DNA from 2 places in the Methylobacterium sp. XJLW genome. Region 1 is predicted to be linked to the other one. Evidence: riboswitches for the same ligand, from Rfam matches in the RefSeq annotation. Region 1 holds a riboswitch; the other holds the start of a gene.

The links. Region 1 has a riboswitch for thiamine pyrophosphate ahead of thiO (glycine oxidase ThiO). Riboswitches for the same ligand answer to the same signal wherever they lie in the genome.
Region 2: another riboswitch for thiamine pyrophosphate. It lies ahead of thiC (phosphomethylpyrimidine synthase ThiC); the one in region 1 lies ahead of thiO (glycine oxidase ThiO).

The regions. Positions count from the first base shown of each region.
Region 1 is NZ_CP016429.1:6,149,938-6,164,427, forward strand. Features, by position in the region: gene A3862_RS28545 (zinc-finger domain-containing protein) at 1-40, opposite strand, end outside; gene map (type I methionyl aminopeptidase) at 240-1,067, shown strand; gene radC (RadC family protein) at 1,107-1,820, shown strand; gene A3862_RS28560 (circularly permuted type 2 ATP-grasp protein) at 1,917-3,350, shown strand; gene A3862_RS28565 (alpha-E domain-containing protein) at 3,416-4,363, shown strand; gene A3862_RS28570 (transglutaminase family protein) at 4,385-5,212, shown strand; gene A3862_RS28575 (peptidase) at 5,257-6,009, shown strand; gene A3862_RS28580 (thiamine phosphate synthase) at 6,162-6,806, opposite strand; gene A3862_RS28585 (thiazole synthase) at 6,803-7,606, opposite strand; gene thiS (sulfur carrier protein ThiS) at 7,609-7,821, opposite strand; gene thiO (glycine oxidase ThiO) at 7,818-9,041, opposite strand; TPP riboswitch at 9,106-9,234, opposite strand; gene A3862_RS28600 (TIGR02281 family clan AA aspartic protease) at 9,468-9,977, shown strand; gene A3862_RS28605 (glycosyltransferase) at 10,361-11,515, shown strand; gene A3862_RS28610 (adenylate/guanylate cyclase domain-containing protein) at 11,619-12,878, opposite strand; gene rpoD (RNA polymerase sigma factor RpoD) at 12,955-14,490, opposite strand, start outside.
Region 2 is NZ_CP016429.1:3,498,262-3,512,751, reverse strand. Features, by position in the region: gene A3862_RS16285 (hypothetical protein) at 1-410, shown strand, start outside; gene A3862_RS16280 (pilus assembly protein PilZ) at 526-771, shown strand; gene A3862_RS16275 (acyltransferase family protein) at 783-1,853, opposite strand; gene A3862_RS16270 (restriction endonuclease) at 1,961-2,335, opposite strand; gene A3862_RS16265 (alpha/beta hydrolase) at 2,349-3,179, opposite strand; TPP riboswitch at 3,299-3,404, shown strand; gene thiC (phosphomethylpyrimidine synthase ThiC) at 3,476-5,362, shown strand; gene A3862_RS16255 (hypothetical protein) at 6,106-6,444, shown strand; tRNA gene A3862_RS16250 (tRNA-Gly) at 6,972-7,046, shown strand; gene A3862_RS16245 (hypothetical protein) at 7,419-7,712, shown strand; gene A3862_RS16240 (hypothetical protein) at 7,718-8,242, shown strand; gene A3862_RS16235 (AAA family ATPase) at 8,327-10,906, shown strand; gene A3862_RS31110 (hypothetical protein) at 10,916-11,152, shown strand; gene A3862_RS31105 (hypothetical protein) at 11,179-11,697, shown strand; gene A3862_RS16225 (hypothetical protein) at 11,839-12,210, shown strand; gene A3862_RS16220 (hypothetical protein) at 12,207-12,455, shown strand; gene A3862_RS16215 (hypothetical protein) at 12,452-12,679, shown strand; gene A3862_RS16205 (hypothetical protein) at 12,887-13,330, shown strand; gene A3862_RS16200 (hypothetical protein) at 13,369-13,719, shown strand; gene A3862_RS31100 (hypothetical protein) at 13,765-13,968, shown strand; gene A3862_RS16195 (hypothetical protein) at 14,040-14,360, opposite strand.

The sequences.
Region 1 (14,490 bases):
CCGGCTCGTTGTGGAAGTGCGGTACCGCCTTGCCTGCCATCCGGCCCTCGCCTGCCCCGTGACCGATCGCGCGGCGAATCTGCCCGCGCGCGCCCGGGCGCCTCGCGGCCGCTTATGCCGCCAGCCCCGCAGCCGGCGCAAGCCTCGCTCCTCCTGCATCGGACGCGGCTTGGCCTCCAGCGCGCCGCACCGTACATAGAGCGACGCCCGATTGACGACGCCGCGAAAAAGTCCCGACCATGCAGCAGGAACAGGCCAGTGCGCAGGGTGCGCGCCGCGCCCCGGAACCGCCGATTCACGGTCCCGAGGGCTTCGAGGGCATGCGCCGGGCCGGGCGCCTTACCGCCGAGGCCCTCGACCTGCTCATGGAGGCGACGCAGCCCGGCGTCACCACCGAGGAACTCGACAAGCTCGCCTACACCTTCGCCATGGATCACGGCGCCTATCCGGCCTCGCTGCTCTATCGCGGCTATCCGAAGTCGATCTGCACCTCGATCAACCACGTGGTCTGCCACGGCATCCCCAACGACAAGCCCCTGCGCGAGGGCGATATCGTCAATCTCGACATCTGCCTGATCCTCGACGGCTGGCACGGTGATTCGAGCCGAATGGCCTATGTCGGCGAGGTGCCGCGCAAGGCCCAGCGCTTGTGCGAGATCACCTACGAGGCGCTGATGCGCGGCGTCGCGGCGGTGAAGCCCGGCGGCTCGACCAACGACATCGGCCGGGCGATCCAATCTTTTGCCGAGAGCGAGCGGTGCTCGGTGGTGCGCGACTTCTGCGGACACGGGCTCGGACGCACCTATCACGACGCGCCCACGATCCTGCACTACGTCGAGGCGAGCTACGACGTGCCGTTCAAGCCCGGCCAGTTCTTCACGATCGAGCCGATGATCAATCTCGGGCGCCCCGCCGTGAAGGTGCTGGGCGACGGCTGGACCGCCGTGACCCGCGACCGTTCGCTCTCCGCCCAGTTCGAGCACACCGTCGGCGTCACCGAGACCGGCGTCGAGATCTTCACGGTCTCGCCGAAGGGGCTGCACCAGCCCGTCAACCCGGCGGCCTGACCGGCCGTGGCGCCGGGGCCGGACGAGGGTGAGGCGGGGCTGTTCGCTGACAGTGCCGTCCCGTCGTCCGTGGAGAAGGAGCCGCCGCACTACCACGGCCACCGGGACCGCCTGCGGGAGAAGTTCGCGACGGTCGGCGGCGACGCGCTCCCCGATTACGAATTGCTGGAACTCGTCCTGTTCCGGGCGATCCCGCGGCGCGACGTGAAGCCGCTCGCCAAGGCGCTGGTCGCCCGGTTCGGCAGCTTCGCCGAGGTGGTCAGCGCCGAGCCGGCGCGGCTCCTGGAGGTGGAAGGGGTGAGCGCCGGGGTCGCCTCGGACCTCAAGGTGATCGAGGCCGCGGGCCGGCGGCTTGCCCGCGGTGCGATCCGCGAGCGCGCGCTTCTGGCATCGTGGAGCGCGCTGCATGAGTACCTGCGCGCCACCATGGCGTTCGCGCCGCGCGAGGAATTCCGCATCCTGTTCCTCGACAAGCGCAACCACCTCATCGCGGACGAGGTGCAGGGGCGCGGCACCGTCGACCACACGCCGGTCTATCCCCGCGAGGTCGCCCGCCGGGCGCTGGAACTGTCGGCGACTGCGATCATCCTGGCCCACAATCATCCGTCCGGCGATCCGGCCCCGTCCGCCGCCGACGTGGCGATGACCCGCGAGATCGTGACCGTCCTGGCGCCGCTGAAGATCGTGGTGCACGATCACGTGATCCTCGGCCGCAACGGTCACGCTAGCCTGAAAGGCCTGAAGCTCATCTGATCCTCCGGCCGCCTTGAGCGTTATCGCCTGCGGATATAGCCATGAATGAATGGCGCGCCTCTTGCCTCAGAAGCGGGAGCGTACGGGAGGAGTGAGATGGCGGTGACGGCCTTCGACGAGATGAACGGGATCGGCGCGTCCGATCCGGCTGCCGTCCGTGACGCCTATGGCCAGCTCAAGGCCTGGCTGGAATCCACGCCGCCCGAGCATTTCAACACCCGTCGCAGCCAGGCCGAGCTTCTGTTCCGCCGGATCGGCATCACCTTCGCGGTCTACGGCGACAACGAATCGACCGAGCGCCTGATCCCGTTCGATATCATTCCCCGAGTGATCACCAAGCCGGAATGGGCCTTCCTGGAGCGTGGGCTGAAGCAGCGGGTCACCGCCATCAACCTGTTCCTGAAGGATATCTACGGCGCCCAGGAGTGCATCAAGGCCGGCATCATCCCGGCCGATCTCGTCTACCGGAACGCCCATTACCGCATGGAGATGCGGTCCTTCCGGGTCCCCCACGACCTCTACGTCCACATCGCCGGCATCGACATCGTGCGGACCGGCGAGAACGACTTCTTCGTCCTGGAGGACAATGCCCGGATCCCGTCGGGCGTCTCCTACATGCTGGAGAACCGGGAGGTGATGCTGCGCCTGTTCCCGGACCTGTTCTCCAAGCACCGGGTCGCGCCGGTGGAGAACTACCCGGACTCCCTGCTCGCAACCCTGCGCAGCCTCGCGCCGGGCTCGACGACCCGAGACCCCACGGTCGTGCTGCTGACGCCAGGCCGCTACAATTCTGCGTTCTACGAACACTCGTTCCTGGCCGATAAGCTCGGCGTCGAGCTGGTGGAGGCATCCGACCTCTTCACCAAGGACGACGTGGTCTACATGCGCACCACCGAGGGGCCGCGAAAGGTCGATGTGATCTACCGCCGCCTAGACGACGATTTCCTCGACCCGCTGGTCTTCCGGCCCGATTCGGTGCTCGGCGTGCCCGGCCTGATGAACGCCTACGAGCGCGGCTCCGTCACCTTGGCGAACGCGGTCGGCACCGGCATCTCGGACGACAAGGCCGTCTACAGCTACATGCCGGAGATCGTGAAATTCTTCACCGGCGAGGAGCCGATCCTGCACAACGTGCCGACCTATCGCTGCCGCGAGAAGGACGCTTTCGCGTACGTGATGGACAACCTCTCCGAGTTGGTGGTCAAGGAAGTCAACGGTTCGGGCGGCTACGGCATGCTGGTCGGCCCGCACGCCAGCAAGCGCGAGCTGGACGACTTCGCCCGAAAGCTCAAGCACGCGCCCGACGGGTTCATCGCCCAGCCGACTCTCTCGCTCTCCACCTGCCCGACCTTCGTGGCCTCCGGCGTTGCGCCCCGTCACGTCGACCTGAGGCCCTTCGTGCTGTGCGGGGCGGACAAGATCCGGATCGTGCCGGGCGGTCTGACCCGGGTGGCGCTGAAGGAAGGGTCCCTGGTGGTCAATTCCAGCCAGGGCGGTGGCACGAAGGACACCTGGGTGCTCGACGCCTAAGGTCCGCGACGTCCGGACGTTCCGAGGCGCGGACACCGTGGTCCGCACGACTTGGCTGAAGACCGATGCTTTCCAGGACTGCCGACAATCTCTTCTGGCTCTCGCGCTACGTGGAGCGGGCCGACTTCGTCGCCCGTATCCTCGATGCGGCCCACCGTTTCGCCTCGCTGCCGACGAGCTACGGCGGCGGCGGGAGCAACGAGTGGGAATCCGCCCTCGCCTCTGCCGGCGACCCGGACGCGTTCAAGACGCACTACAGTGCGGTGAACGCCGACACGGTCTGCGATTTTCTGGCCTTCAGCCCGCACAACCCGTCCTCGATCCGCTCTTGCATCGAGGCGGCCCGCGAGAATGCCCGCTCGGTGCGCACGGCGCTCACCACCGAGATGTGGGACGCGATCAACGGCGCGTGGCTGGAGCTGCGCAACTACGCCGGCAAGGACCTCAACCGCGACGAGTTCGGCCGCTTCCTCGACTGGGTGAAGACCGTCTCGCTGACCTTCGATGGCTCGGCCTTCCGGACGATGCTGCGCAACGACGCCTTCTGGTTCACACGGCTCGGCACGGCGATCGAGCGGGCCGACAACACCGCCCGCATCCTCGACGTGAAGTACCAGATCCTGCTGCCGCACGACGAGACGGTGGGCGGCAGCCTCGACTACTTCCAGTGGACCACGATCCTGCGCGAAGTCTCGGCGTTCAATGCCTATCACTGGGTGTATCGCGAGAGCGTCAAGCCGCTGCTGGTGGCCGACCTGCTGATGCTCAACAAGCAGATGCCGCGCTCCTTCGCCAATTGTTACGGCGTGATCGTCGAGTACCTGGATCTCATCGCCGACGCCTACGGGCGCCGGGGCCCGAGCCAGCGGCTCGCCGGCAACATGCTGGCGAAACTGGAAGGCGAGGATATCAACCGAGTCTTCGCCTCAGGGCTGCACGAATTCGTCGAAGCGTTCATTGCCGAGAACAACAGGGTGGGCGAGGCGATCGCCAAGCAGTATCTGGTCGGCTGAACGAGACGGACAGGACAGCGCATGCGCATCCGCGTGGTTCACGAGACCATCTACACCTACGAGCAGCCGGCCCGCGGGCTCGTGCAGGTCCTGAGGCTGACGCCCCGGGATCATGACGGCCAATACGTCCGCACGTGGCGGATCGACACCACCATCGACGGGCGGCTCACCGCCCGCGAGGACGGGTTCGGCAATGTCGTCCATTGGTTCACCCCGGACGAGCCGGCCGACGCCCTCACCATCCGCGTGACCGGCGAGGTCGATACCGATGACACGAACGGTGTCGTGCGCGGCACTGTGGAGCGCCTGCCGGATCAGTTCTTCCTGCGCGACACGGACCTGTGCGCGGCGAGCCCCGAGCTGCACGCCTTCGCGGAACGCGTCGCCGCGGAGGGCGACGGTGCGGTTCTGGCTCTCCTTCACAGGCTGATGGGCGCCGTCCGCGGCGCGGTGACCTACGAGCCCGGCCCCGCCTCCAGTGCGGTTCCAGCCGCCAAGGCCTTCGCGGCCGGGAGCGGCGTCTGCCAGGATCTCGCCCACGTCTTCCTCGCCGCCGCCCGCCACATCGGCATCCCGGCCCGCTACGTGGCCGGTTACCGGGCCCGGGACGACGGGCAGGCGGATGTCGAGGCGCCCCATGGCTGGGTCGAGGCCCTGGTGCCGGATCTCGGCTGGGTGGCGTTCGATCCGTGCTACGACGTCAGCCCCTCGGACAATTACATCCGCGTCGCAACGGGCCTGGACTATCTCGGCGCAGCCCCGATCCGCGGCAGCCGCACGGGGGGTGGCACGGAAACACTGGACGTGAAGCTCCGGGTCGAGCAAGGCAGGACCGCCGCCCAATCCTGATCGTTCAGACACCGGTCCGCCGGCCGTAGGAGAATCCGAAGACAATGACCTACTGCGTCGGTGTCCTGGTCGAGGAAGGGCTGGTGATGGTCGCCGACACCCGTACCAATGCGGGGCTCGACGATATCTCGACCTACCGAAAGCTGCACCATTTCAACGTGCCGGGCGAGCGGGTGATGATGCTCGCCTCGGCCGGTAACCTCTCGATCACCCAGTCTGTCCTCAGCATGCTCCAGGAGGGCGTGCCCGGCGAGGAGGACGACGAGCCGCCGCAGAAGCTCGTCGAAGCGCCGACCATGTTCCAGGCCGCGCAGCTGATCGGCCGGGCCATCCGACGGGTGCGGGCGATCGAGAAGGACGGGTTCGAGGCGGCCAACATCCGGTTCTCGATCTCGCTGCTGTTCGGCGGCCAGATCGGGAATGGCGAGATGCGCCTGTACCTGATCTATTCGGCCGGCAATTTCATCGAGTGCAGCACCGATGCGCCCTTCCTTCAGATCGGCGAGCACAAGTACGGCAAGCCGATCCTCGACCGGGCGGTGAGATACACGACCGAGCTGTACGACGCCCTCAAGGTCAGCCTCGTCTCGATGGATTCGACCATGCGGTCGAATCTCGGCGTGGGGCTGCCGATCGACATCGCCCTGGTTCGCCGGAACGCGCTGACGCTGGAAGTGAATCACCGGATCGAGGCTGGTGAGGGCTACTTCCACGACCTGCGCGAGCGCTGGTCGGCGGCGCTCCGGGCCGCGCATCGGGCCATCCCGCGGCCGCCTTACGGGCCGGCGGACAAATAGGGCTTGCGCGTAGGGCTTGCGCGAGGATCCAATCCGGCGCCGTGTCCGCGCGGACTCGCGGCTGATATCGCCCCGCCCGTCGTTCCGAGCGGAGCAAAGGGCCCCGGGTCCGTGCCGGTCGCGAGGCCCGTGCGCCGACCAGGTTGCGCCCCTCACGCGGGGGCGCGATGGGCCAAGCTCCAGGCCTTCAGGACGGCCTGCGCGGCCTCGGCCGGCTCGCGCGCTCGCATCAGCCCACCCATGATGGCGACCGCCGCCGCCCCGGCGGCCCGGCATCCGCCGATTCGGTCCGCGTCGAGACCGCCGAGCGCCACGATCGGAAGCTCGCGATCGCAGGCCGCCGCGAGCCCCGCGAGGCCGAGCGCCGGGCCGTAGCCCGGCTTGCTGGCGGTCGCATAGATCGGGCTGAGGGTGGCGTAATCGGCACCGGCCGACGCCGCCTGGGCAACCTCGTGCGCCGCATGGGCCGACACGCCGATCAGCGCCCGCTCTCCCAGCGCCGCCCGCGCCGCCGCGATGGCCTCCGGTCCCGAGCCGCCGCCGAGATGGACGCCGTCGGCCCCGAGGGCGCGCGCCAACGCGACGTCACCGCCGACCGTCAGGACGCCCTTCGCGGCGCGCACGCGCTCTGCCACGGCCTCGCCGAGGTGCCGACGGGCGTCCGTTTCAAGATCGCGATCCCGGAACCAGATCCAGCGCCCGCCGCCATCGAGGATCGCCTGCACCGTCTCGGCGAGCGGCCGTGGATGTCCGTGCCGGTCCGTCACCGCGAGCAGCGGCGACGGCAGCGCCCTCACGAGCCGACGAGGCCGAGCTGCGGGCTCGATGGCTCGGCCCGGCCGCGGCGGGGAATGCGCCCGGCGCAATACGCGTCGCGTCCGGCCTCCACCGCCCGGCCCATGGCGCGGGCCATGCGCACGGGATCGTCGGCCTTGGCCACCGCGGTGTTGATCAGGCAGGCGGCGGCGCCGAGTTCCATGGCGATCACCGCATCCGAGGCGGTGCCGATCCCGGCATCGACCACGACCGGCACCTTCGCCCTGCGGCAGATCAGTTCGAGATTGGCCGGGTTGGCGATGCCCATCCCGGACCCGATCAGCGAGCCCATGGGCATCACGGCGGCGCAGCCGATATCCTCCAGGCGCTGGCATACGATCGGGTCGTCGTTGCAGTAGGGCAGCACCACGAAGCCGTCATCGACGAGATGGCGGCAGGCCTCGATCAGCTCCATCACGTCCGGGTAGAGCGTCTCCCGGTCACCGATCACCTCGACCTTGATCCAGTTGGTGTCGAGCGCCTCACGGGCGAGTTCGGCGGTCATGATCGCGTCGCGGGCCGTCTCGCAGCCGGCGGTATTCGGCAGGAAGCGCTTGCCCTTCAAGATCTTGACCGTGTCCGAGCCGTGGCCCTGCAGCGAGACCCTGCGGATCGAGGCGGTGACCACCTCGGCGCCGCTCGCCTGGACGGCGTCGCGCATGATCGCCTGCGTCGGATAGCCGGCGGTGCCGATGAACAGTCGCGACGACAGGCTCACGCCGGCGATGGTCAGGCTGTCATCCCCACCTTCGGGACGCAGCGGCGTATGGGTCTGATCCATGCTCAACCTCCCTGCATGGCGCGAACGATCTCGACGCGGTCGCCCTCCGCGATCCGGGTTTCCTCCCAGTCGCGGCGGCGCAGCACCCGGCCGTTCAGCGCGATGGCGACGCCCTGCGGGCTCTCGATGCCGCTCTCCGCGGCCTCGAGGCGGAACAGCGCGTCCACCGTCTCGGCCGCGCAGTCGCGCGGCTCACCGTTGACGACGAGCTTCATGCCGAGGCCCTCAGCGCGTCCGGCTGGCCGAAGCGCAGGCGGGTGAAGGGACGGGCGACCTCGGGCAGCGCGCCGTGCAACACCAGCGCGGCGATCGCCTCGGCGGTGACCGGGGCGAGCAGGTAGCCGTTGCGGTGATGCCCCGTGGCGGCGACGAGGCCCGGTGCGATGGTGTCGAGGATCGGCGCGTCGTCGTCCGAGGTCGGGCGGTAGCCGCTCCAGACGGCCTCGATTTCCATCTCCTCGATACCGGGCAGCACCCGGCGGGCGCCCTCCAGCAGCGCGTAGAGCCCGCCCGCGGTGACGCCGGGCCGGAAGCCGCAATCCTCCACGGTCGCGCCGACGATGAGCTGGCCGTCGCTTTTCGGCGCCATGTGGACCTGCTCGGTCCAGACCATCCGCGCGAGGGTGCCGGTGCGGGCGGTGGTGCGCAGCGCCAGGGACTGGCCCTTCAGCGGGCGGACCGGAAGGGCGAGCGCGTCGGGGAGCAGACCGCCCTCCCCGCTCCATGCGCCGGAGGCCAGGATGACGGTCTCCGCGGCGACGACGCGGTCGGCGGCGCGGATCCCGGTCACGCGGCCGCCCGACCAGTCGAGGGTGGTGACGGCGGTCCGCTCCACCAGGATCACGCCGGCCCGGCGACAAGCCTCGTTGAGGGCCTCCATGACCAGACGGGGATCGACCTGATGGTCCAGCGGGCAGTGGATCCCGGCGGTGACGGAGGGGCGCAGGCCGGGCTCCAGGCGCCGCACCTCGCTGCCCGGCAGCCAGGTGGCGTCGAGTCCCGAGCGGCGCTGCAGGTCGTAGCGGAAGCGCAGGCGTTCGACCTCGTCGCGGCCGACCGCCAGCACCAGGGTGCCGTCGGCCCGATAGTCGATGGTTCGGCCGGACTCGGCCTCAAGGGCGTCGCGGAAGCCGGGCCAGAGCCGGAGCGAGTCCAGGGCGAGCGGCAGAAGCGGGTCCGAGCCGGGCTCGTGCTCGGCGGCCGGAGCCAGCATGCCGGTGGCCGCGAGGCTCGCGCCCGCGCCGATCGTCTCCCGCTCCAGCACGGTCACCGTACGGCCGGCCCGCGCGAGCCGCCACGCGATCGACAGACCGATCAGCCCGCCGCCGATGACGGCGACGTCGGTCCGCGCCGGCAGGACGGCGGGCGCGACGACGCCCTCGGGATTGCGGCGGCGGCCGATCGGTGAGGCAGGTCGGTCGAAGGGCACAGGCATCTCCGCGGATTGCCGTCGCGGGGAGCGGGCCGTGCGCTTCTGCCAGAAGCTGTGGCCTGCCTTTCGGGCGGCCGCGGTCCAATCCCTACGCCGGTATGAGCCGGATCAGGTTCGAAGGATTTCCGCGCCGCAGGTCCTGAGGGACGTGCCAGCGGTTTCTCAGCCCCTTGCCGGGGATCTCCCTGGAACAGACGCAGATGTGGCGTCACGGCTTGTGTCGGTCAACCCCGCGCCGCCGCCCCTGCATCATTCCCGTGACAATCCGCGGGTCGCGGTGACAGTCCAGACACCAAGCGGACCGGAATCGGCGCGCGGACAGCGGTCGCGATAGGCGGCGCGCACCATCCCTTCACGCGTCTGGGATCTGATCGCCGGGATCCCGGACCTCCTCCGGGCGCCGGCACTCCACGTCACGGGCGAATTTGCGTGCGCACAATCCTGTTGATCTGCATGCTCGGCTTTCTCGGTGTCACGGCCGTCCTGAAGGTGCGCGACGGCATGCGGGCGGCGCCGGTCGCGCTCGCCGTCGCACCGCCGCCGGAGCCGGATCTCGCAGGCCGTGCCGCCGCCGGTGTGGCCCTCCAGGCTGGCCGCAACGGCCACTTCTTCGTCAACGCTCTGCTGGACGGCCGTTCACTGCCGATGATGGTGGATACCGGGGCGAGCGCCTGCGCGTTCTCCGAGGAGGATGCCGCGCGGATCGGGATCCAGGTCGCTGCGTCCGACTTCACGCGCGTCTGGAACACCGCGAACGGGACGGTTCGCGTGGCGCCGATCCGGATCGCGATCGTGCAGATCGGATCGATCACGGTGCGAGACGTCGATGCGGTCGTGATCCCGCGCGGGCTCCTGTCCACCAGCCTGCTGGGCATGTCATTCCTCAGACGCCTGCGCGATTTCGGCGTGTCCGGCAGCACGATGACTCTGAGGGGCTGAAACGCCCGAACGCCCATGCCGATCTCTAGGGTCGCGGTGCGCCAACGGCGGCTGGCGCGGCCCGTCTCCCCGGGATCGGCTGCGGGACCAGGTCGATCACGCGGCCGATCCTGCGCGGAAAATATTCGGTGCGCAGGCGACGGACGGCCCGATGATGGATGGTCCCCGACCGGTTGAATAATTCAATCTTTCCCGGTTAATTTATAGATATTAGGTTATTGTGTTTGAATATTTCTGAGTTTGACCCCGATAAAGCTGCAAATACGCCGATCAATCAGAATTGTCATGGAGCAATCGGTCGTTTTGTGAATGCGCTGATGTGGTGCTAGTAGCCGTGATGACTGCGCGTTCGAGGCGTGAGTGCATGACGGGGCGGCTTCAGGATGAAGAATCGCGAATCCACGATCTGCTTATCGATGATTGTGAAAAACGAAGCCCACGTGATCCGTCGGTGCATCGACTCTGTTCGTCCGATTATCGATCATTGGATCATCGTTGACACTGGATCGACGGATGGAACACAGGATATTGTCCGTGCCGCGCTCGCGGACATACCGGGGGCCCTGGTCGAGCGCCCCTGGGTCGATTTTGCCTTCAATCGGAACGAGGCCCTGAAACTCGCGCGGCGTCACGCGCAGTACGCTCTGATCATCGATGCGGATGATGAGCTGGTCATCCCGGCCGACTTCACGATGCCGAAGTTGCATGCGCCCGGCTATCGGTTCGAGATCATCGACGAGCAGACGCGATACTGGCGCACCCATTTGGTCAGATGCCGGGAAAACTGGCGCTACCGGGGCGTCCTGCACGAATTTCTCAGCTGCCCCGGCGTCTCCGAGACACCGGTCCTTCCCCTCGCGATGCGCCGGGGTGATGACGGCGCCCGTCACCGCGACACCACGGCGGACGCGCGGGATATCGCCGTTCTCAAGAAGGCGTTGGCGGTCGAGACCGATCCCCACATGATCGCCCGATACACGATGTACCTCGGGACAACGTATAATGCTGCTGGAGAATACAGGAAAGCTCTCGAATGCTTTCTGAAACGAGCAGAGCTGGGCGGATGGGACGAGGAGATCTATTACAATCTGCTGATGGCCGCTGTGAACGCGGAGCGCCTCGATGAGCCGGAGGACAGGGTGTTGCAGCTCTACGAGCGCGCGACCTCCGTCCGCCCCGCGCGGGCGGAAGCGCGCCACGGGGCCAGTCGGTTCTGCCGGTTGAGGAAGCGGTTCGCGGACGGATATCGATACGCGGAGGCGGGCCTGGCACTCGAACTTCCGAGCGAGGGGATTTCCCTGAATCCGTGGGTCTACGAATACGGCATACTCGAAGAGTTCGCCATCAACGCGTACCATATCGGCCAGTACAGCGCGTGCGGACATGCCTGCCTGAAGATCCTCGAACGGAGGCATGTCCCGAAGGAGGTGGCCATACATGCCGGCGCCTTGGCCCGGGAGGTGATGGCGAGGATGATCGACCCGGTCTGGGGTTGCCGACACAACCCTTACACTCTGCCGTTCGTGCCGACGTGGTGAGTCCGAGCGGCGCACGGATCGGCTGCGGGGCAGGGTTCACGGCGGACGGGTGGGACGGCTTCCTGACGCCGAGAGCCGATCGAGGACGCGATCGGAGAGGGGCTCAGCTGGATTTGCGCGGGCGCAGGAACTTTGGCCGGAAGACCGCCATGGGCTCGTCGAACCCGTTGAGCCGGTGCTCGCCCAGCGGGATCGGATCCCCCCAGAGGAAGTCCACGAAGGGCTTGGACATCAGCAGCGGCTCGCCGAGGGTGCGATTCAGCTGCGCGATGCGGCTCGCGAGGTTCACGTCGCGGCCGATCACCGTGAAGTCGAGGCGGGAGCCGGACCCGACATTGCCGTAGGCGGCCTCGCCGTGGTGGAGCGCGATGCCCGCGGCCACCGGTACCGGGAACTGGTGCAGGGCGTTCGCTTCGTCGAGGGCCGCCAGGGCGTGCTGGGCCGCCGTGAGCGCACCCTTGGCCGCGCCGCCGAGGTCGTCACCGGACTCCCGGAAGATCGCCAGCAGACCGTCGCCAAGATACTTCAGGACCTCGCCGCCCTCCCGCTCGATCGGCGGCACGAGGCAGTCGAAGAACACGTTGAGCAGGCCGACGGCCTCCTCGGGCGTCATGTCGGCGGAGGTCCGGGTGTAGTCGCGCATATCGGCGAACAGGATCGCCGAGCGGATCCGCGTCACCTGTCCGCGGCGGATGTCGCCGGCCAGGATCGCCCGGTGCGGCTCGTCGCCGACATAGAGCCGCAGGACGTGGTCGAGCTGCTTGTTGAGGACGCGCATCTCCATCACGGCCGCCAGCGCCGGCATGACGAAGCGCAGGATCGCGATGTCGTCGTCCCGGAACCCATCAGGGGCCCGCGTGGCGAAGGTGATGCCGTTCTGGGTGCCGTTCGTGAAGAACAACGGCGCCACCACGTAGTGGGTGTAGCCGCCGGCCTTCAGGTCCGGAACGATCGCGTAGGCGTCGTCCGGCGTCTTGGACAGGTCGAGGATCAGCCAATCGCCGGTGGCGTGGACCGTATGGAACGGGCTGTTGAGATAGGCATCCGTCGAGCGGGCGCCGTGCGGGAACAGCCGCACGGTGGTGCCGCCGTCCCGGGTCCAGATCCGGCCAACGCCGGCATATTCCGAATGCAGGGTGTCGATGGCCGTCGATGCCCGGTCCACCGGTACGCCGACGGCGATCAGACGCTCTGCGAGCCCGGTGAGCATCTCCTCGGCGTTGGGCATCCGCGCCCCCTCGCCGAGCAGCCAGTCGCGGATGCCGACGGAGGGCTGGAGCGCGCCGAAGGGCACGTCGTCGGCCTCCGATCCGTCCGCGAAGGCCGTCGGGGATCCGGGCGGTGGCGGGCGGCGTTCGAGCATGGCGCCAGAGTGGATGCCGCGCAGCGCCGAAGCAACGCGGTCGACGGGAAAGCGCCGCGTAATCCGCGGCGTGGGCTCAGTTGTCCAGGAAGCTCCTGAGCTTCCGGCTGCGCGACGGGTGCTTCAGCTTGCGCAGTGCCTTGGCCTCGATCTGACGGATGCGCTCGCGGGTCACCGAGAATTGCTGGCCGACCTCCTCGAGGGTGTGATCGGTGTTCATCCCGATGCCGAAGCGCATGCGCAGCACACGCTCCTCGCGGGGCGTGAGCGAGGCGAGCACCCGGGTCGTGGTCTCGCGCAGATTCGACTGGATCGCCGCGTCGATCGGCAGGACGACGTTCTTGTCCTCGATGAAGTCGCCGAGGTGGCTGTCCTCCTCGTCGCCGATGGGCGTCTCGAGGGAGATCGGCTCCTTGGCGATCTTCAGGACCTTGCGGACCTTCTCCAGCGGCATGGCCAGCTTTTCGGCCAGCTCTTCCGGGGTCGGCTCGCGGCCGATCTCGTGCAGCATCTGGCGCGAGGTCCGGACGATCTTGTTGATCGTCTCGATCATGTGCACCGGGATGCGGATCGTGCGGGCCTGATCGGCGATCGACCGGGTGATCGCCTGCCGGATCCACCACGTGGCATAGGTCGAGAACTTGTAGCCGCGCCGGTACTCGAACTTGTCCACGGCCTTCATCAGGCCGATGTTGCCCTCCTGGATCAGGTCCAGGAACTGCAGGCCGCGGTTCGTGTACTTCTTGGCGATGGAGATCACGAGGCGCAGGTTCGCCTCGATCATCTCCTTCTTGGCCTGCCGGGCTTCGCGCTCGCCCTTCTGGACCATGTTGACGATCCGGCGGTACTCGCCGATCTCCAAGCCCGTCTCGGAGGCGAGATCGAGGATCTGCGCGCGCAGCTCCGCCACCTGCTTCGAGCCGCGCTCGACTAGGTTCTTCCAGCCCTTGCCGCCCAGCGTGCCGACGCGCTCCATCCAGTTCGGATCGAGTTCGTAACCCTGATAGTGGCGCAGGAACTCGTCGCGGGCCACGCCGTGGCTCTCGGCGAAGCGCATCAGCCGGCCCTCGTGGCCGATCAGCTGCTTGTTGATCGAGTAGAGCTGACCGACCAGCGCCTCGATGCGGTTGTTGTTCAGCGACAGGGACTTCACGTCGGCGACGACGATGTCCTTCAGCTCGGCCTGTTTCTGATTCTGGGCCGGGGTGTTCTGCTCCCCCGCCGCCTTGCGCTCGGTGCCCTCGATCTGGAACTTGCGCAGCTTGCGGTAGTTCGCGGCGATCGCGTCGAAGGTCTCGAGGACCCGCGGCTTGATCTCGGCTTCCATGGCGGCCAGCGAGACGTTGTTCTCGAGGTCGTCCTCGTCGTCGCCGCCCTCCGGGGGCGCCGGCGGCTCGCCGTCCTCGGATCCTTCCTCGCCTTCGCCGAGCTGCGGCGCGTTCTTGCCGTCCGGCCCCGCGTAGGTCGCCTCGAGATCGATGATGTCGCGCAGGAGGACCTTGCCCTCCACGAGCTCGTCCCGCCAGATGATGATCGCCTGGAAGGTCAGCGGGCTCTCGCAGAGCCCCGCGATCATCGCCTCGCGCCCGGCCTCGATGCGCTTGGCGATGGC
Region 2 (14,490 bases), 2.7 Mb from region 1:
ACACGGTGAATCTGGTCGGCTGCGCCCAGGAAGGCGGCGTCTGCCGGATGCCCTACGCGACCAACGTCTATTACGGCGTACCCGGCCGGACCAACGGTCGGCCGTTTCCTCAGGGCGGCGCCGTGCCCTGCAACAGCCAGACCTTCGGCGATCCCGCACCGGGCCAGGCGAAGAGCTGCTGGTACGCACCGCGCATCACTGCGGGCGGCTCTGGCGGTGGCGGCTACGGCGGTGGCGGGTACGGCGGTGGCGGGTACGGCGGTGGCGGGTACCGGAGCGACGATTACGACGACCGGCGCGAAGCCTATCGCTATGGCCGCGACTACGACCGGCCGCGCGCACGCCGCCCGTACGACGACGACTATGAGCCTGGGCCGCGCCGCTACAGGGGTGATCCGGACGACTATTGATCTCGATCTGAGAGCGCAGGCAAGGGATCGTATTTGCCCTGTTAACCCCCATCCGGCATCGTCCCGGACCGCGGAGATCGTCTCCGCGGACCCGCGGGTGCGGATGGGGGAGTCGATGAGGGAGAATCGCCGCGGCGTCTTCCGGAAGAACGCCTTCACCTTCGGCGCGGTCCTGCTCGACGGCGGCGAAGTCAGTTGCCTGGTCTGGGACGCGACCGAGGTCGGCGCCCAGATCGAGGTCGACGGCGATCATGTGGTGCCGGACCGCTTCCCGCTCCGCGTGAGCGCCGGCGCCAAGCCGCGCGCGGCGGCCGTTGCATGGCGGCGCAGCCGCCGGATCGGCATCGCCTTCGAGGGCTGAAGCCGCCCGTCTCAGGTCGCCTGCAGGACCGGGCGGGTCCGGGACTCCGACCCCACGAGCCGGCACCAGCGCGGCCGCACTAACAGCAGATCGAGCGCCGTGCCGCGAACCAGCCGCTCCAGGACCAGCGGCAGCAGCACCGCCACGGTCATGACGATGAGGCTTGCAAGTCCGATATCGGCGATGGCTCCGGTGCGCACGAGGATCTCCCGGGTCGCCGCCATGGGTAGCGAAAAGGCGAGATAGATCACGATCGAGCGCTGCCCGCAGGTTCGGACCGCCTCGGCGATCGGCCCCCCGACGCGGCCGAGGAGCGACGCCGCCACCACGATCGCGAGCGCACCGGCGGCGCCGAGGGCGAGGCTCACCAGCGGCAGGCTGGCGAGGGTCGGGTGATTCGGAAGGCCCGACGGAGTCAGCGCGAGCCAACCTTCCACGAACGCCCATGCGGCGAGGCCGCACAGGGCGAGCCGGACCCGGTGCCGGGCCGCGTCCGCGAGGGCGAAGATGCGGCCGGCGAACAGATAGCCGGCGACGAAGAAGACGTATCGGGCACAGAACTCCTCGATGAGGGTCGACTCGCTGCGGATGTCGGCAATCTGCAGCACGGCGGCACCGGCGAGCAGCACGGCGTCGGGCACGCGGCGCAGAGCCTTGGTGACGACCGAGAACACCGCGAGCAGATAGATGAACCACAGTGTCGAGTAGGGTTCGATCAGGGCATGGGCGAGATGCGCCGCGAAGGCCGTGGGGCCGTCATCGCCGGCGATCTTGCCGTATCTGGCGGCCGACTGGATCACGAGCCAGAGCAGGTAGAAATAGGCGAAATGGACCACCCGGCGGTCGGAGAACAGGCGCCAGTCGCGGTCGATCACCCGCCCCATGAACAGGCCGGACAAAAGGAAGAAGTCCGGAATCCGGAACGGCTTCGCGAAGGCCACGACCGGATGGAGGAAACCTTCCCCGCCCATAGCGTCGCCGGTGCCCGTGACGGAATGCATCATGACCACCAGGAGGATGCAGATCCCCTTGGCGATATCGACCCAGGCGAGCCGATCACCCGTATCCCCGACCCCGGCCATCGTCCCACCCTCGCGATCGAAGGGATCCTGGACCCGTTTGGGTTGACGGCGATGAACGTGATCGCCGCAACCTGCGGATGTGACGAACGGTCGGTAAACGCTGGCGGTCAGACCTTGCGCCGCGCCGACCGCCGCGCGCGGGTCATGCGCGTCGCGGCGTGAAAATCGTCCGGCCGGCCGCGCACCCAGGCGAGGAAGCGGGCTATCTCCGGATCGGTCCGCAGGGCTTCGAGATCGGCCAGGCGCTTGGCGATCTCGGCCTCACTGTAGCGTGCATGGATCGCCGAGTGGCAGATCTGGTGCAGGCGGACGGTACCGCGATGGGTTCCGCCCTTGAGCTTCGGGGTGAGGTGATGGAGGCTGGAGCGAGCGCGATGTGGAATCGGGCGCTCACAGAGCGGGCAGACCGGCTCGGGCCAGCCCTGCGCACCCGGTGCGTCCGGATCCTCGGCGCTCCAGCGCTGCGAGCGCCGTCCGACCACGCGCCCCCCTCTCCTATCCTTGCTGATCGACCGGCTGCGGGCAGGTCGGACCGACACGCTCTCTGAACATCGCCTCGGCCTCTCGGTCCCGCCCCCCCAGGATGGACACGTGGTCGCCCGGGATCACGGCGATCCGCGCCCGCGGGCCGGCTGCTGCGGCGAGGCCTTGCGCCAACTTGAGCGGCACCACCGTGTCGTCGCGTCCCTGCACGATCAGAACCGGCGCAGTTCCGCCACGGATGCGCGTGTCCGAGCGGTATGTGTCGCGCAGGAGCCAGATGGGGACTAGCGGGACATGCAGCCGCACGGTGTGGATCATCGAGTCGAACGGGGCCTCCAGGTAAAGCCCGATCGTCGGCACCCGTTCGGCGACTGCGACCGCGACGGCCGCCCCCAGCGAATGGCCGTGCAGCAGGATCGGCGCATCGGGCGCCTGTGCCCGCGCGGCGTTCACGGCCGCCAGGCCGTCGCGGATCAGGCCGTCTTCGCTGGGGCTGCCGGTCGAGCCGGGATAGCCGCGATAGGCCACGGTCAGCAGACCCCAGCCGCGCGCCCGCCACGGCTCCGCGGCGAAGCGCTCCGCGTGCGGTTCCGGGCGGGATCCATTGCCGTGGAAACTGACGATGACGCCGCAGCCCGGCCGCGGCGGCCGCCACAGTCCGTGCAGGGTTTCGCCATCCGAGGTCGCGACCGTGATCGTCGCGACCCCGGGCGGCACCGGCCAGGGTGTCGGCGGGCTGAAGGCGCCCGGATAGAGGAAGCGGCGCTGTCCGAGGGCGAGCGCGGCGCAGGCCAACCCGCAGAGCAGGAGCACGGCGAGCAGGAGGCCGGCGAGGAGTCGCATGCGATGCGGGGGAGGCCGTGGGGTTGAGAAGCGGATGCGTTCGATCGAACGGTTTTCGGGATGTGTTTTCTAGGGCGCCCGGTCAGCATTGACAAAGCCGTCCGCGCGCCTGAGTCTGGAACCGTTCCGAGGGGAGCCCCGCAGGGGGCTGAGATTGGGCACGCTGCCCTGACCCTTGAACCTGATCCGGCTCATACCGGCGGAGGGACGGGAACCTGCGGTCGCATGTCGCGCGGCCCCATCTCATCTCGGCCATCGCGTGGACCGGACTGCTCCAGCACGAGTAGAGGCCCACGATGAACGCACCCGTTCTCCCCAAGGACGTGAAAGGCAGCCCGGAGACCGTGACCACGGGTCCGGTGACCGGATCGCGCAAGGCCTATGCGAGCCCGGCTGGACGGCCGGACATCCGCGTCCCCTACCGCGAAATCGTCCTCTCCGATCCGAAGGAGGAACCGGTGCGGGTCTACGACCCGTCGGGCCCCTACACCGAGACCGACGCGCGGATCGACCTCAATGCCGGCCTCCCCGGCGTGCGCGAGCGCTGGATCGCGGCCCGCGGCTACGCAGCCGTCGCCCCGCGGGCGGTGAAGCCCGAGGATAACGGCTTCGCGGGCGACAAGCTCGTGGCCCCCTGTCCCGCCGAGCGGACCATCCGCAAGGCGGCCCCGGGCCAGAGGGTGACCCAGTACGAGTTCGCCCGCGCGGGGATCATCACCGAGGAGATGATCTACGTCGCCCATCGCGAGAACGTCTGCCGCGAGAAGATGCTTGCGGGCGCCGAGGCCGCACTCGCCGACGGCCAGAGCTTCGGGGCCTCGGTCCCGCCCTTCATCACCCCCGAATTCGTGCGCGACGAGATCGCCCGCGGCCGGGCGATCATCCCGGCCAACATCAACCACACCGAGCTGGAGCCGATGGCGATCGGCCGGAACTTCCTGGTCAAGATCAACGCCAATATCGGCAACTCGGCCGTGACCTCCTCGGCCGCCGACGAGGTCGAGAAGCTCGTCTGGTCGATCCGCTGGGGCGCCGACACGGTCATGGACCTGTCCACCGGCCGCAACATCCACAACATCCGCTCGTGGATCATCCGCAACAGCCCGGTCCCGATCGGCACGGTGCCGATCTATCAGGCGCTGGAGAAGGTCGGCGGCGACCCGCTCAAGCTCGACTGGGAGGTCTTCAAGGACACGCTGATCGAGCAGGCCGAGCAGGGCATCGACTACTTCACCATCCATGCGGGCGTGCGTCTCGCCCACGTGCCGCTGACCGCCCGGCGCGTCACCGGCATCGTCTCGCGCGGCGGCTCGATCATGGCGCGCTGGTGCCTGGCCGGGCACCGGGAATCGTTCCTCTACGAGCGGTTCGACGAGATCTGCGACATCATGCGGGCCTACGACGTGTCGTTCTCGCTGGGCGACGGCCTGCGCCCGGGCTCGATCGCCGACGCCAACGACGCCGCCCAGTTCGGCGAGCTGGAGACGCTGGGCGAGCTGACCAAGGTCGCCTGGGACAAGGGCTGCCAGGTGATGATCGAGGGCCCCGGCCACGTGCCGATGCACAAGATCAAGGTCAACATGGAGAAGCAGCTGAAGGAGTGCGGCGAGGCGCCGTTCTACACCCTCGGCCCGCTGACCACCGACATCGCCCCCGGCTACGACCATATCACCTCGGGCATCGGCGCCGCGATGATCGGCTGGTTCGGCACCGCGATGCTTTGCTACGTCACCCCGAAGGAGCATCTCGGCCTGCCCGACCGGGACGACGTGAAGACCGGCGTGATCACCTACAAGATCGCTGCCCACGCCGCCGACCTCGCCAAGGGCCACCCGGCCGCGCAGCTGCGCGACGACGCGCTCAGCCGCGCCCGGTTCGACTTCCGCTGGGAGGACCAGTTCAACCTGGGCCTCGATCCGGATACGGCCCGCCGCTACCACGACGAAACCCTGCCGAAGGACGCCCACAAGGTCGCGCATTTCTGCTCGATGTGCGGGCCGAAATTCTGCTCGATGAAGATCACCCAGGATCTGCGCGCCGAGGTGCTGGCGATGGAGGAAGCCGGCGAAGTCGTGGGCGCGTCGCCCGCGATGTCCAAGGCCGAGGCCGAAGCCGGCATGCGGGCCAAGTCGGAGGAGTTCCTGGCCGAGGGCGGCAAGCTCTACGTCGACGCCGCCGAGTGAGGCCAAGGCACGCCCGGTCCGATCCGGATGCGGGCGTGCCGCCGTTCCGCCCCGGCGTTCCACCGCACGGGGCCTCGATGTCGAGGACCGCTCCGGGTCGGGCGCCATTGGTACCGCGCATCGCCGCACGCATCTGATCCGCGGCGATGCCGACGGCCCGCGGGGTGCCCAGTTCGATGATCGGGGCGCAAATCCTTCTCTGATCCGCCTGGACAGAGCGGAGCGCTTCCAGTCGCAGGCGCTTCCTGTCAGGTGCCCCGTTGGCGCCCGACGCGGCCTTGCTGAGCAAGCGGGTATCCCGAGCCTGAAAATGGGCACCGGATGCAGCACTGCGGCTGCGCATGCGATCACGATGATACGGGCGCGTCCGTGGATGGCATGGAGCCGCGCAACGATCTCGAAGCGAGGCTTGCGGACAAACGGGTCACGCTTCCCCGATCCTCTCCGGTCTCCTGCACGGCGAGCGCGCGCATCGCGATGGCGAGCATCGGAAGATACCTGCCTGAACCGCTCTCCGGACGACACGGGATGGCCCGCGGTACCGTGGCGACTGAATGGATCAGATGCGCCACGAGCCGCCTCTCGGGGAGAAAGCCGCACGGATTTGTGTCGCAACGCTAACGGGATGTTCATCGCATCTCGGACCGCGAGCCACCATCCGGTGGATCTCCTGCTGCCGTTAACCGCTGGTTAGGCAGCCGCCCGTCTCAATCCTTCGATCACAGGATCGCAGGAGACCGGCCATGGAGATCCGTCCGCTGACACCCCCGACGCCGGGGCCGCAGGGCCTCGACGCCCTCGGCGCGACGGCCGCCGCCGCCGTGACGCAGGAGGCCCCCGTGCCCCAGAGCACATCCGCGCCCCTCGAACCCGCGGTGAAGCTCGACATCGGCGCAAACGGCGGTAAGGCGCGCTACATTCAGGACCCGGACACGAGCACGATCGTCTTCCAGGTGGTTGATCCCGCGTCCGGCAACGTGATCGATCAACTCCCCAGCGAAACCGCTCTGCGCAATCGCGCCTACGATTCCGCACGCGGCACGCAGGGGGCACAGACTGGCAGCCTCTCCCGCGTCGCCTGAATACCGTCGGTCAGACGCGCAGCCAGCGGCCCGACGCAGCGGGCGGGGCCCGGGCTGAACCGCGAAGGGGCCAGGAGAGCCACCAGAGCAAGCCGCCACGCGACGAGGAGGCTGTTCTCGACAGGCGGCGCCGGGGCCGGGATTGCGATCGACCGGCTTCGAGACGACGAGTTCACTGCCGTCCAGGGCACACAGAAATCGCGCTGATTCGCGCGCATGGCCATGCAGGGGTCGGATGCCGGGCCGCGAAGTCTGTGATCCGGGTCAGCGCCTCCACCGGATCGCAAAGCGTATCCGAACCCATCGCGCCTTCGCCGGGCAGCACAAGGAAGATCGCCCTCGGAACCGTGATCCTTTTATGTGCCGCGGACAGTTCGCGTGAGATTTTTCGGGACTCGGAGCCGCTCTGAGAGGTTCCCATGCGTTTGACGCCATCACCGTCGAACTGCTAGACGGTTGGCGCACATGAAGGCCTGGGACCGGACGGATCGACCGTCGTCAACGCCGGATCCGGACCAGTCATGTGGGCGGGCGTAGTTCAGTGGTAGAACGTCAGCTTCCCAAGCTGAATGTCGTCGGTTCGATCCCGATCGCCCGCTCCAATCTCTTCAGGCACTTAGCTGGGGTCGGTGGTATCCCGGAAACGAGGGATACCACGGGGATACCACCCCCAGCCTTCCGACACGGCCCTTGCGGCGCCCCGATTCGAGGGCGATCTTCGCCTCGACCCGTGCGGGCGCAGGCGATTGCCGAGGCCCCTCGCGAACGCCGCAAGGCTTGTCGGGACCGCCTACGCCAAGGCTAGGACACCCGGCATAAGGCACGGGCCGCAAGACCGTCGACCGCCAGCGTCAGGGTCCCCGGCAGCCGTCAAGTCCGGCCGGGACACCTCAAGGGCGGGAGCGCCGCGGCGGCGCCCGGGGACGTTCGCGAGCTCCTTTGACGGTCCCGGCGCGAGCTGACACGGCACCGGCATGACCGGTCCCCTCTATCCCTCCCAGGACGGCCCCGGCGCCGGCGCGGTCGTCGAGGTCGCGGTCCGCGTCATGGTCGGCCCGGACCGGTCCACGGTCGTCGTCCGCCGCGGCGGGGAGCCCGTCGTCCTGCACGAGGTCCGCCCGCACGGGGCGGAGGCGGACGGCCTGGGCGCTTCCGTCGAGGCCGCCGTCCGCGAGGGGCTGGCGCGGCTGCTAGAGCCGCCTTCCGCTCGGACCGGCTGGCGCGCCGGAGCCACCGTGCTATCCCGGGCGCCATGGATATCCGCCTAGAATACATGCGCGACGATCTGTGGCCGTGCCCGGACGGCTGGACCGTCGTCGGGCGCGTCGGCCGCCAGTCCCTCGCCTATGACCCTGAGCGGCGACCGTACCTGCTCAGCGAAGGTGAGCAACCGGTGCCGCTCGACCCGGCCGTCGTCAACGCGTCCCTCTACGCGGCCATCGAGGCCGCCGCCTTACGGCTCTGGCCTGGTGGATGGGCGGTGCCCCTCAGCGACGTCTTCAAGCTCGACAGGCGTGCCGTCACGCCAAGCCGGATAGCCAAGAAAGGCCTGCACCCGCGCGTGCTGCGCGCCCTGGGCCGCTTGGCCGAGGATCACTACGGCGAGGCTGCAAGCCGAGGCTATCTCCTCGTCGCCCTGGCCCGCTACGTCGACCGGTACCATTGGCCTCGCGACAGCTTGCATGGGAGCCGCGAGGACGTGAGCCGTGACGTCGAATTCTGCATGGACGCGCTCATCAACGCGCGGTCACGCGGACCGGTATTCCCGTCCAAGCGAACGGAGGCCGACGAGGACTGAGCCCTTAACGCTTTCGCAAGGATTGGCGGTGTATTGTTTGGGTATCGACGCGCGCTTCCGGTGCGGGTCGTTCGGAGAAATCTGATGACGCAGCCCCTCTCAAGGGGTGCGGCGCCGCTTGAGCATGTCCTGGCCGGGAAGGCCGGGCTGCATCGCGGCCGCATCCCCAGCGACCTCTCAGCCCGCATCCTCGCCATCGCGCCCTCGACGGCGCGCCGCAACCGCGCCGCCGTCCTGCGCGAATGCGGCGGAGACGCGTTCCTCGCCGCCCTCTGCCTGTCCCTGCACGCGACATGCCTGGACACGCTCGCCTCGCCCGAGGGCACCGTCGACGACGGCATGCTGGAGCCCCTGTTCCTCGCCTGGAGCTCGCTCCGGCGCACCGAGGCCACGTGGCGCGACGAAGGAGCGGCTGCCTGGCTGTCCACAGCGGGCGTCAATGCTTCGGCGCGCGCCATCCTGCATGACGCCCTGACGCTGTATCTGCACATGCTCGGCCACCGCGCGGCGACGCCGGTCCTCGTCGACACGCTCTGGGCCTACGCCCGGAGCGGGAGCGATTACGCCGGTGCCTTCGTCCTGCGCGCCTCCGGAGTGGCGCTGCTCGACGAGGGTAGCGACGACGAGCTTCCGGAGATCGTCCCCTACTGGGACCCGGCGGACCCCCTCGGCATCGCGGAGGTTCACGCCAAGACGTACTTCCGGTCGACGAACGCGGCGACCTTGCTGTCGCGTCCGACGCACGCCGAGGAGGTGGACGACGACCGCGTGGGCGTGAACCGCGAGGAGGCTCCGGACGCGGCCGACGAGGCACTCTCCCCCGTCGAGCTCGCCGTCCTCCGCCAGCTCGCCCGCACGCTCGACGCGGTCCCGGGGCTGCGGCAGGCGCTCGCGGAACGGGACGTCGTCGTCACGGTCGACGTCCCGGAGGCCCTGTCGCTCCGGGCGTTGGACGACGTGCCGGGCGCCGCGCCCGGCCTGCCGACGGGGCTGCGGAAGCACCTCGTTAAGGAGCCGCCCAAGGCCCACGAGCGGGACCGGCGCGCGCGCGAGTTCCTGGCCCTGCTGCGTAAGCCGGGCGCGATCCTGTGCCTGTCCCCGGACGCGGCGTCCCACCTGCCGGCGGCGGCGCTGCTGGCGGCGGAGCACCGCCTGACGCTGTCCCCCATCGACGCGTCCGACGTCGCCGCCGCGATCCGCTCGACGACGGGCGCCGCCTGCTCTCCGCAGGACAGGCGCGCTCTCGACGGGCTGCGCGTCTCCGCGGAGCACTTGGCTGTCTCCGTCCGTCCCGGGCGGGCGCCGGCGGACTGCGTCGCCCACCTTGTCCGCCTGGCGGCACCGCCGGCGCCGACGGGTCGCGGGCGGAACATCACGCTGGACGAGCTCCACGGCTGCCGCGAGGTCGTGGCGTACGGCCGGGAGCTGATCCGGGATCTCCAGGCGTGGAGGGACGGCGCGCCCTGGTCGTCGGTCGCAAGTGGCGCGCTTCTGGCCGGCGCGCCTGGAACCGGCAAGACCCTGGCCGCCCAGGCCATCGCCGCCAGCGCGGGGATTCCCCTCCTGGCCGGGTCGCTGGCGCAGTGGCAGGCCGAGGACCAGGCCCATCTCGGGACGACGCTCCGGGCGATGAGGCGCTTCTTCGCCGAGGCCAAGGCGCTTGCGGCCGGGGGGCGCGGCTGCCTGCTCCTCGTGGACGAGTGCGACGTTTTCGTCGACCGGCGCACCGTGCGGCACGAGCATGCCGACTACGTCCTGGGCATCGTCAACGGGTTCCTCGAATGCGTGGACGGCGTAGGCGGCCGGGAGGGCGTCATCGTCGTCGGCACGACCAACGACGCCAACCGCGTCGACCCCGCCATCCGGCGCCCGGGACGGCTCGGACGGCACATCGAGATCGGGCTGCCGGACGCCGGGGAGCGCGTGGCGATGCTGCGCGTGCGCCTGGGCGACGACCTGGCGGGGGCCGACCTGCTGCCGGTCGCGTACCGGACCGAGCGCTACACCGGCGCCATGATCGAGGCCGTCGTCGAGGACGCCCGCCGCCGGGCGAGGCACGCCGGGCGCCCGCTGGCCCTCGAAGACCTTCTCGCGGTGGCGGGCGCGGGCGACGAGGCGACCCCGGCTGCCGTCCTCGACCGCATCGCCATCCACGAGGCCGGGCACGCGCTGATGGCGTCGCTGGCCGGGACGGGACGGGACATCGTCGTCGCACTCCAGTCCGGCGGCGAGGGCGGCTGGGTCTCGTTCCGCGACGGGAACCGGGGCGTCTGGACGCGCGCCGCCGTCGAGGAGCACGTGCGGATCATGCTGGGCGGCCGGGCGGCCGAGGAGACGCTGCTCGACAGCGCGAGCTCCGGGGCCCGCCAGGACCTGCTGACGGCGACCCGCATGGCCGTCAGCCTTGTGGGCGAATGGGGGATGGGCGGCCGGGGCCTCGTCGCCGTCGAGCAGGACCCGGCCATGGCCATCGCGGCGGACCCCCTCCTGCGCCGGGACGTGCAGGAGATGCTCGACCGGCTCTACGAGGAGACCCTGGCAACGGTCCGCCCGCACGCCGACGCCGTCCGCCGCATCGCCGACGCCCTGGTCGAGCGGCGCAGGCTCGATGGCGCCGAGGTGGCCTGCCTGGTCGCCGAGCCCGCCGCGGTCACGGCCCGCTAAGGGCCCACCGTGACGCTCCTCCAGCCTCCCAGCCACGCGGGCCAGCTCCGCGTCAGCAGCTTGCTGCTCGCCTCTGCGCTCTCCCGCGCCGGCGACGACGCCCTCCTCGCCGACGGCGTCCGCGTCGTCGCCGACATGGCGGCCCGCGTGGCCGCCGGCGAGCTCGACGCCGAGACGGCCGCCGCCGACGCGGGCCGCCTCGCCCGCTCCCTTACCCGTTCGGTGTCGCATCGCGACCCCTTCTGACGACTTTCACCCACAAGGAGAAACCCATGGCCGAACCCAACAGCACCAACAGGAAGCGGCAGCGGGCGCCCCTCGTCACGTCCGCAGACTGCGAAGCCCTGCAGGCAGTCTACGCCCTCTCCGCCAACGCCGTTCATCGCATCGACGCCGCCGCGCGGGCGGGCATGATCTGCGAGCTCCTGGCGGGCGCGCACAGCAAGCGCGTCGTCCGCGCGATCCGGCTGGCCGTCCGCGGGCAGATGCCGCCGGCCCAGGCCGCGCTCGAAATCGCGCAGTCCGAGTACGAGGCCTTCCGCAAGGCCCCGCTGCATGTCCATGACGAGGCCACCAGGCCTGCCGTTCGCGAAGCGGTGCGCCAGAAGCCCGTTCAGCAGCCGCCGTGCCCGCCCCAGCCCTTGTGTCGGCCGCATCTGCCGACGCCCAACCCGGCTTGGCACATGAAGGAGCAGGGCGACGAATACGACCAGGCCATGGAGGAGTACCTCGCCATGGCCCCCGACGGTCCCCCCGAGGACGACGAGCCCGGGGCCCCCGATGCCGCGTAGCCCCGCCTCCGCCGGGGCCGCCCGAATAGGACGGCCGATCCCGGGCGCGCACGAACGCGCGCCCCGACCCGGCCAAGCCGGCATGCCCGTCCCCGGCGCGTCCCCCCGCGCCGCCGTCGTCATCCTCCCGGAACGCCCGCCATGACCGAGCAGCCCCCCGTCCACGTGCATTTTCACCGCCGTCTGAAGATGTGGTCGATCCTTCGCAAGCGCCGCCTCATCGGACACGCGCCCTCACTGGTCCTCACCGGGTGCATCATGCGCGCGAGCGAGGCGGGTCGCCTCCGGTGCCTGGCCGCTGCGCGCCGCGAAGTCGTGGCGACCATCGAAGGCATCCTCGCCGACGGCGCCCGGCCGGCCGACGCCGTCCGCATCGGGTACAGGCCGACCGAGCAGGGCTTCCGGCGCCGCGACACCGGCGCCGTCGTCACCGCTGCCGCCGCCGTCTGGTTCGAGCCCGACGGCACCGCCTGGGCGGCATCCCCCATCCCCTCCATGGAGACCCTGTCATGACCGATCCCACCCTTACCGCGGTTGCCGACCGCATCCAGGCCGCCTGGGAGAGCGGCGAGGCCTGCTCGCTCGTCGGGCGTGGCGCCCGGGCGCGCGTCCTGCGGGCGGCCCGCCTCGTCGAGGCCGGGCTTTTGCCGCTCGACGAGGCCCACCGCGTCGCGGCGCGGGCCTGGTCCCTCGCCGCGGGCGTCGAGCCCCTCCCTGCGCCGCCCGTCGGCGATGAAGCTTCGGAGGCGCTGTCGTGATCGCAACTCGATTCCTCATCGCTCTCCTCGCCCTCGCCGCGGCGGCCTCGGCCCTTGCCGCCGAGGCCCCGTTCCCTTCGCGCGGGGACATCTGGCGCTACGGCGTACAGGCCCCCGGGGACCGCGGCGTCACGCGCTACGCCACCGTCGAGGCCACGCCGGCGGGCGTGGACTGGACCGTCACGGTGACGTGCGGCACGACGTCAGGACCGGCAAGGTCCTGACGCGCCACGTTGGCCGGGGCACGAGCGGCCGCGGCCGCGGCCCTGGCCTCGGCGGCACGTACGTCGTCGAGGGCGTGAGGCAGAATTTCATCGTCACGCTCAAGGGCGACGCCCTCGACGTGCCCGGGCAGTTCACCGATAGCCGCTGCGCCTCCGGCGTGGGCCAACTTTCGACGGGCGACTAGCCCCCGTCCGCGGAGACCACCCATGACCGCCATCCGCATCCTCGCCACCGTCCTGGCCGTCCTCGCCACCGTCCCGGCCGAGGCGGCCCGCCAAGCCAAGCCCGCGCCGGAGCCGGGGCCGTTCCCCCAGGCCGGCGACCGCTTCCTCCTGGCGGTGCGCGGCCCCACCGTAGGCGGCCGCGCGGGATTCGCGCGGGTCTACGCCTCGCCGGCCGGCCGGGACGGCTGGACGACGACGGTGACGTGCGGGACCGTCGACGTCCGGACCGGGCGCGAGCGGATCGAGCTCCAGGCCCCCGGGAACGCCTACCGCGACCGCAACAGCTTCACCGGCACATGGACGCCCCTGGGCGGCGGGCAGCTGCGTGTGTGGAGCATGACCCGGCAGGACGGCCTGGACGTGACGGTCGCGATGAGCGGCCCGTGCCCCGACCGCGGCACCGGCGACGTCTCGTCTGGTGACTAGCCAGGGCGAGGGATAGCCTCGGCCGAAGGAGACGGGACATGCGCAGCAGCCGGTGGGACGACGAGACGACGGACGGTCCGGAGCCGTCGTCCGAGGAGCACGCCGCGACCGAGGCGGCCCGGCGCCGGCGCGAGGTCGGCGAGGCGGTGCGCCACGTCCGGCTCGCGCGCCGCATGCCAGTCCGTCGCCTGGCCATCGTGACCGGCATCCCCGAGCGCACCATCGACGACTTGGAGGCGGGCCACCCGGTCGACGTCGGCACCGCCATCCTGGTGACGGAGGCGGTCCGCCTCGATGTTGTGTCGGCCATGACACGGCTCGCCAGGAACGTGCCCGAGGCCACTCCGCAGGTCGACGAGGACGCCCTTCTCCCGTCCCCGCTGGACTAGCGCGGCCGTTGGGATCCTCGATCATCCCGCCAGGAGGACCTCGTCATGGACGGGACATTGGCGACGTGGGCGATCTGCGCCATCGGCCCGGCGATGGCCGGATGGGCCGCCGTGGGCACGCCGCGGATCGCGGTGAGCACTTCCGAGCATCGCGGCGGCATACCGCGTGTGCGCGCCGAAACCCACAACGGGGAAATCGACTCTTCGGCGACATTCGTCGTCACGCGGGCTGCGACATCTGCGCGCTGAGCCCCCAACGATTTCACCAACAGGATGGTGTCGAAGGCGTTGTTGAACTGGCGTCCCGTGTTGGGGGTTCGCTAAGCGGCGATGCCGGCGGTGTGCAGGGCGAAGATGAAGGCCGAGGTCAGCGCCATCTCCAGGTCGAGCAGGTCGCCCTCGTTCCGGACGGTCCAGTGGGCCACGATCCGGGCCTGCTCCTGCTCGGACGGATGCTCCCCGGCGACGAGCCCGGAACGGTCGACGCGGATGAGGAACCCGCCCATCGCCTCAATGGCGTCGGCCTCGTTAACGAACCGAACGTCGTTGACGACCACGCGCTTGCCCTCGCTCCAGGCCCGCTCGACCTGCGCCCGGGCGAGCCGGAGCCGGAGCCAGAGGCCTAACCTCCGCTTCCCCATCCCGAGCGACGACGGTCCTTGCCGGACGGCGATGGCGGGCGGTCAAGGCCGGCCCGGGATCGGCCCTTCGTCCCGGGGACGTGACAACCGGAACGGGGGGTCTGTCGAGAGGAGCGGCCCATCCTATGCG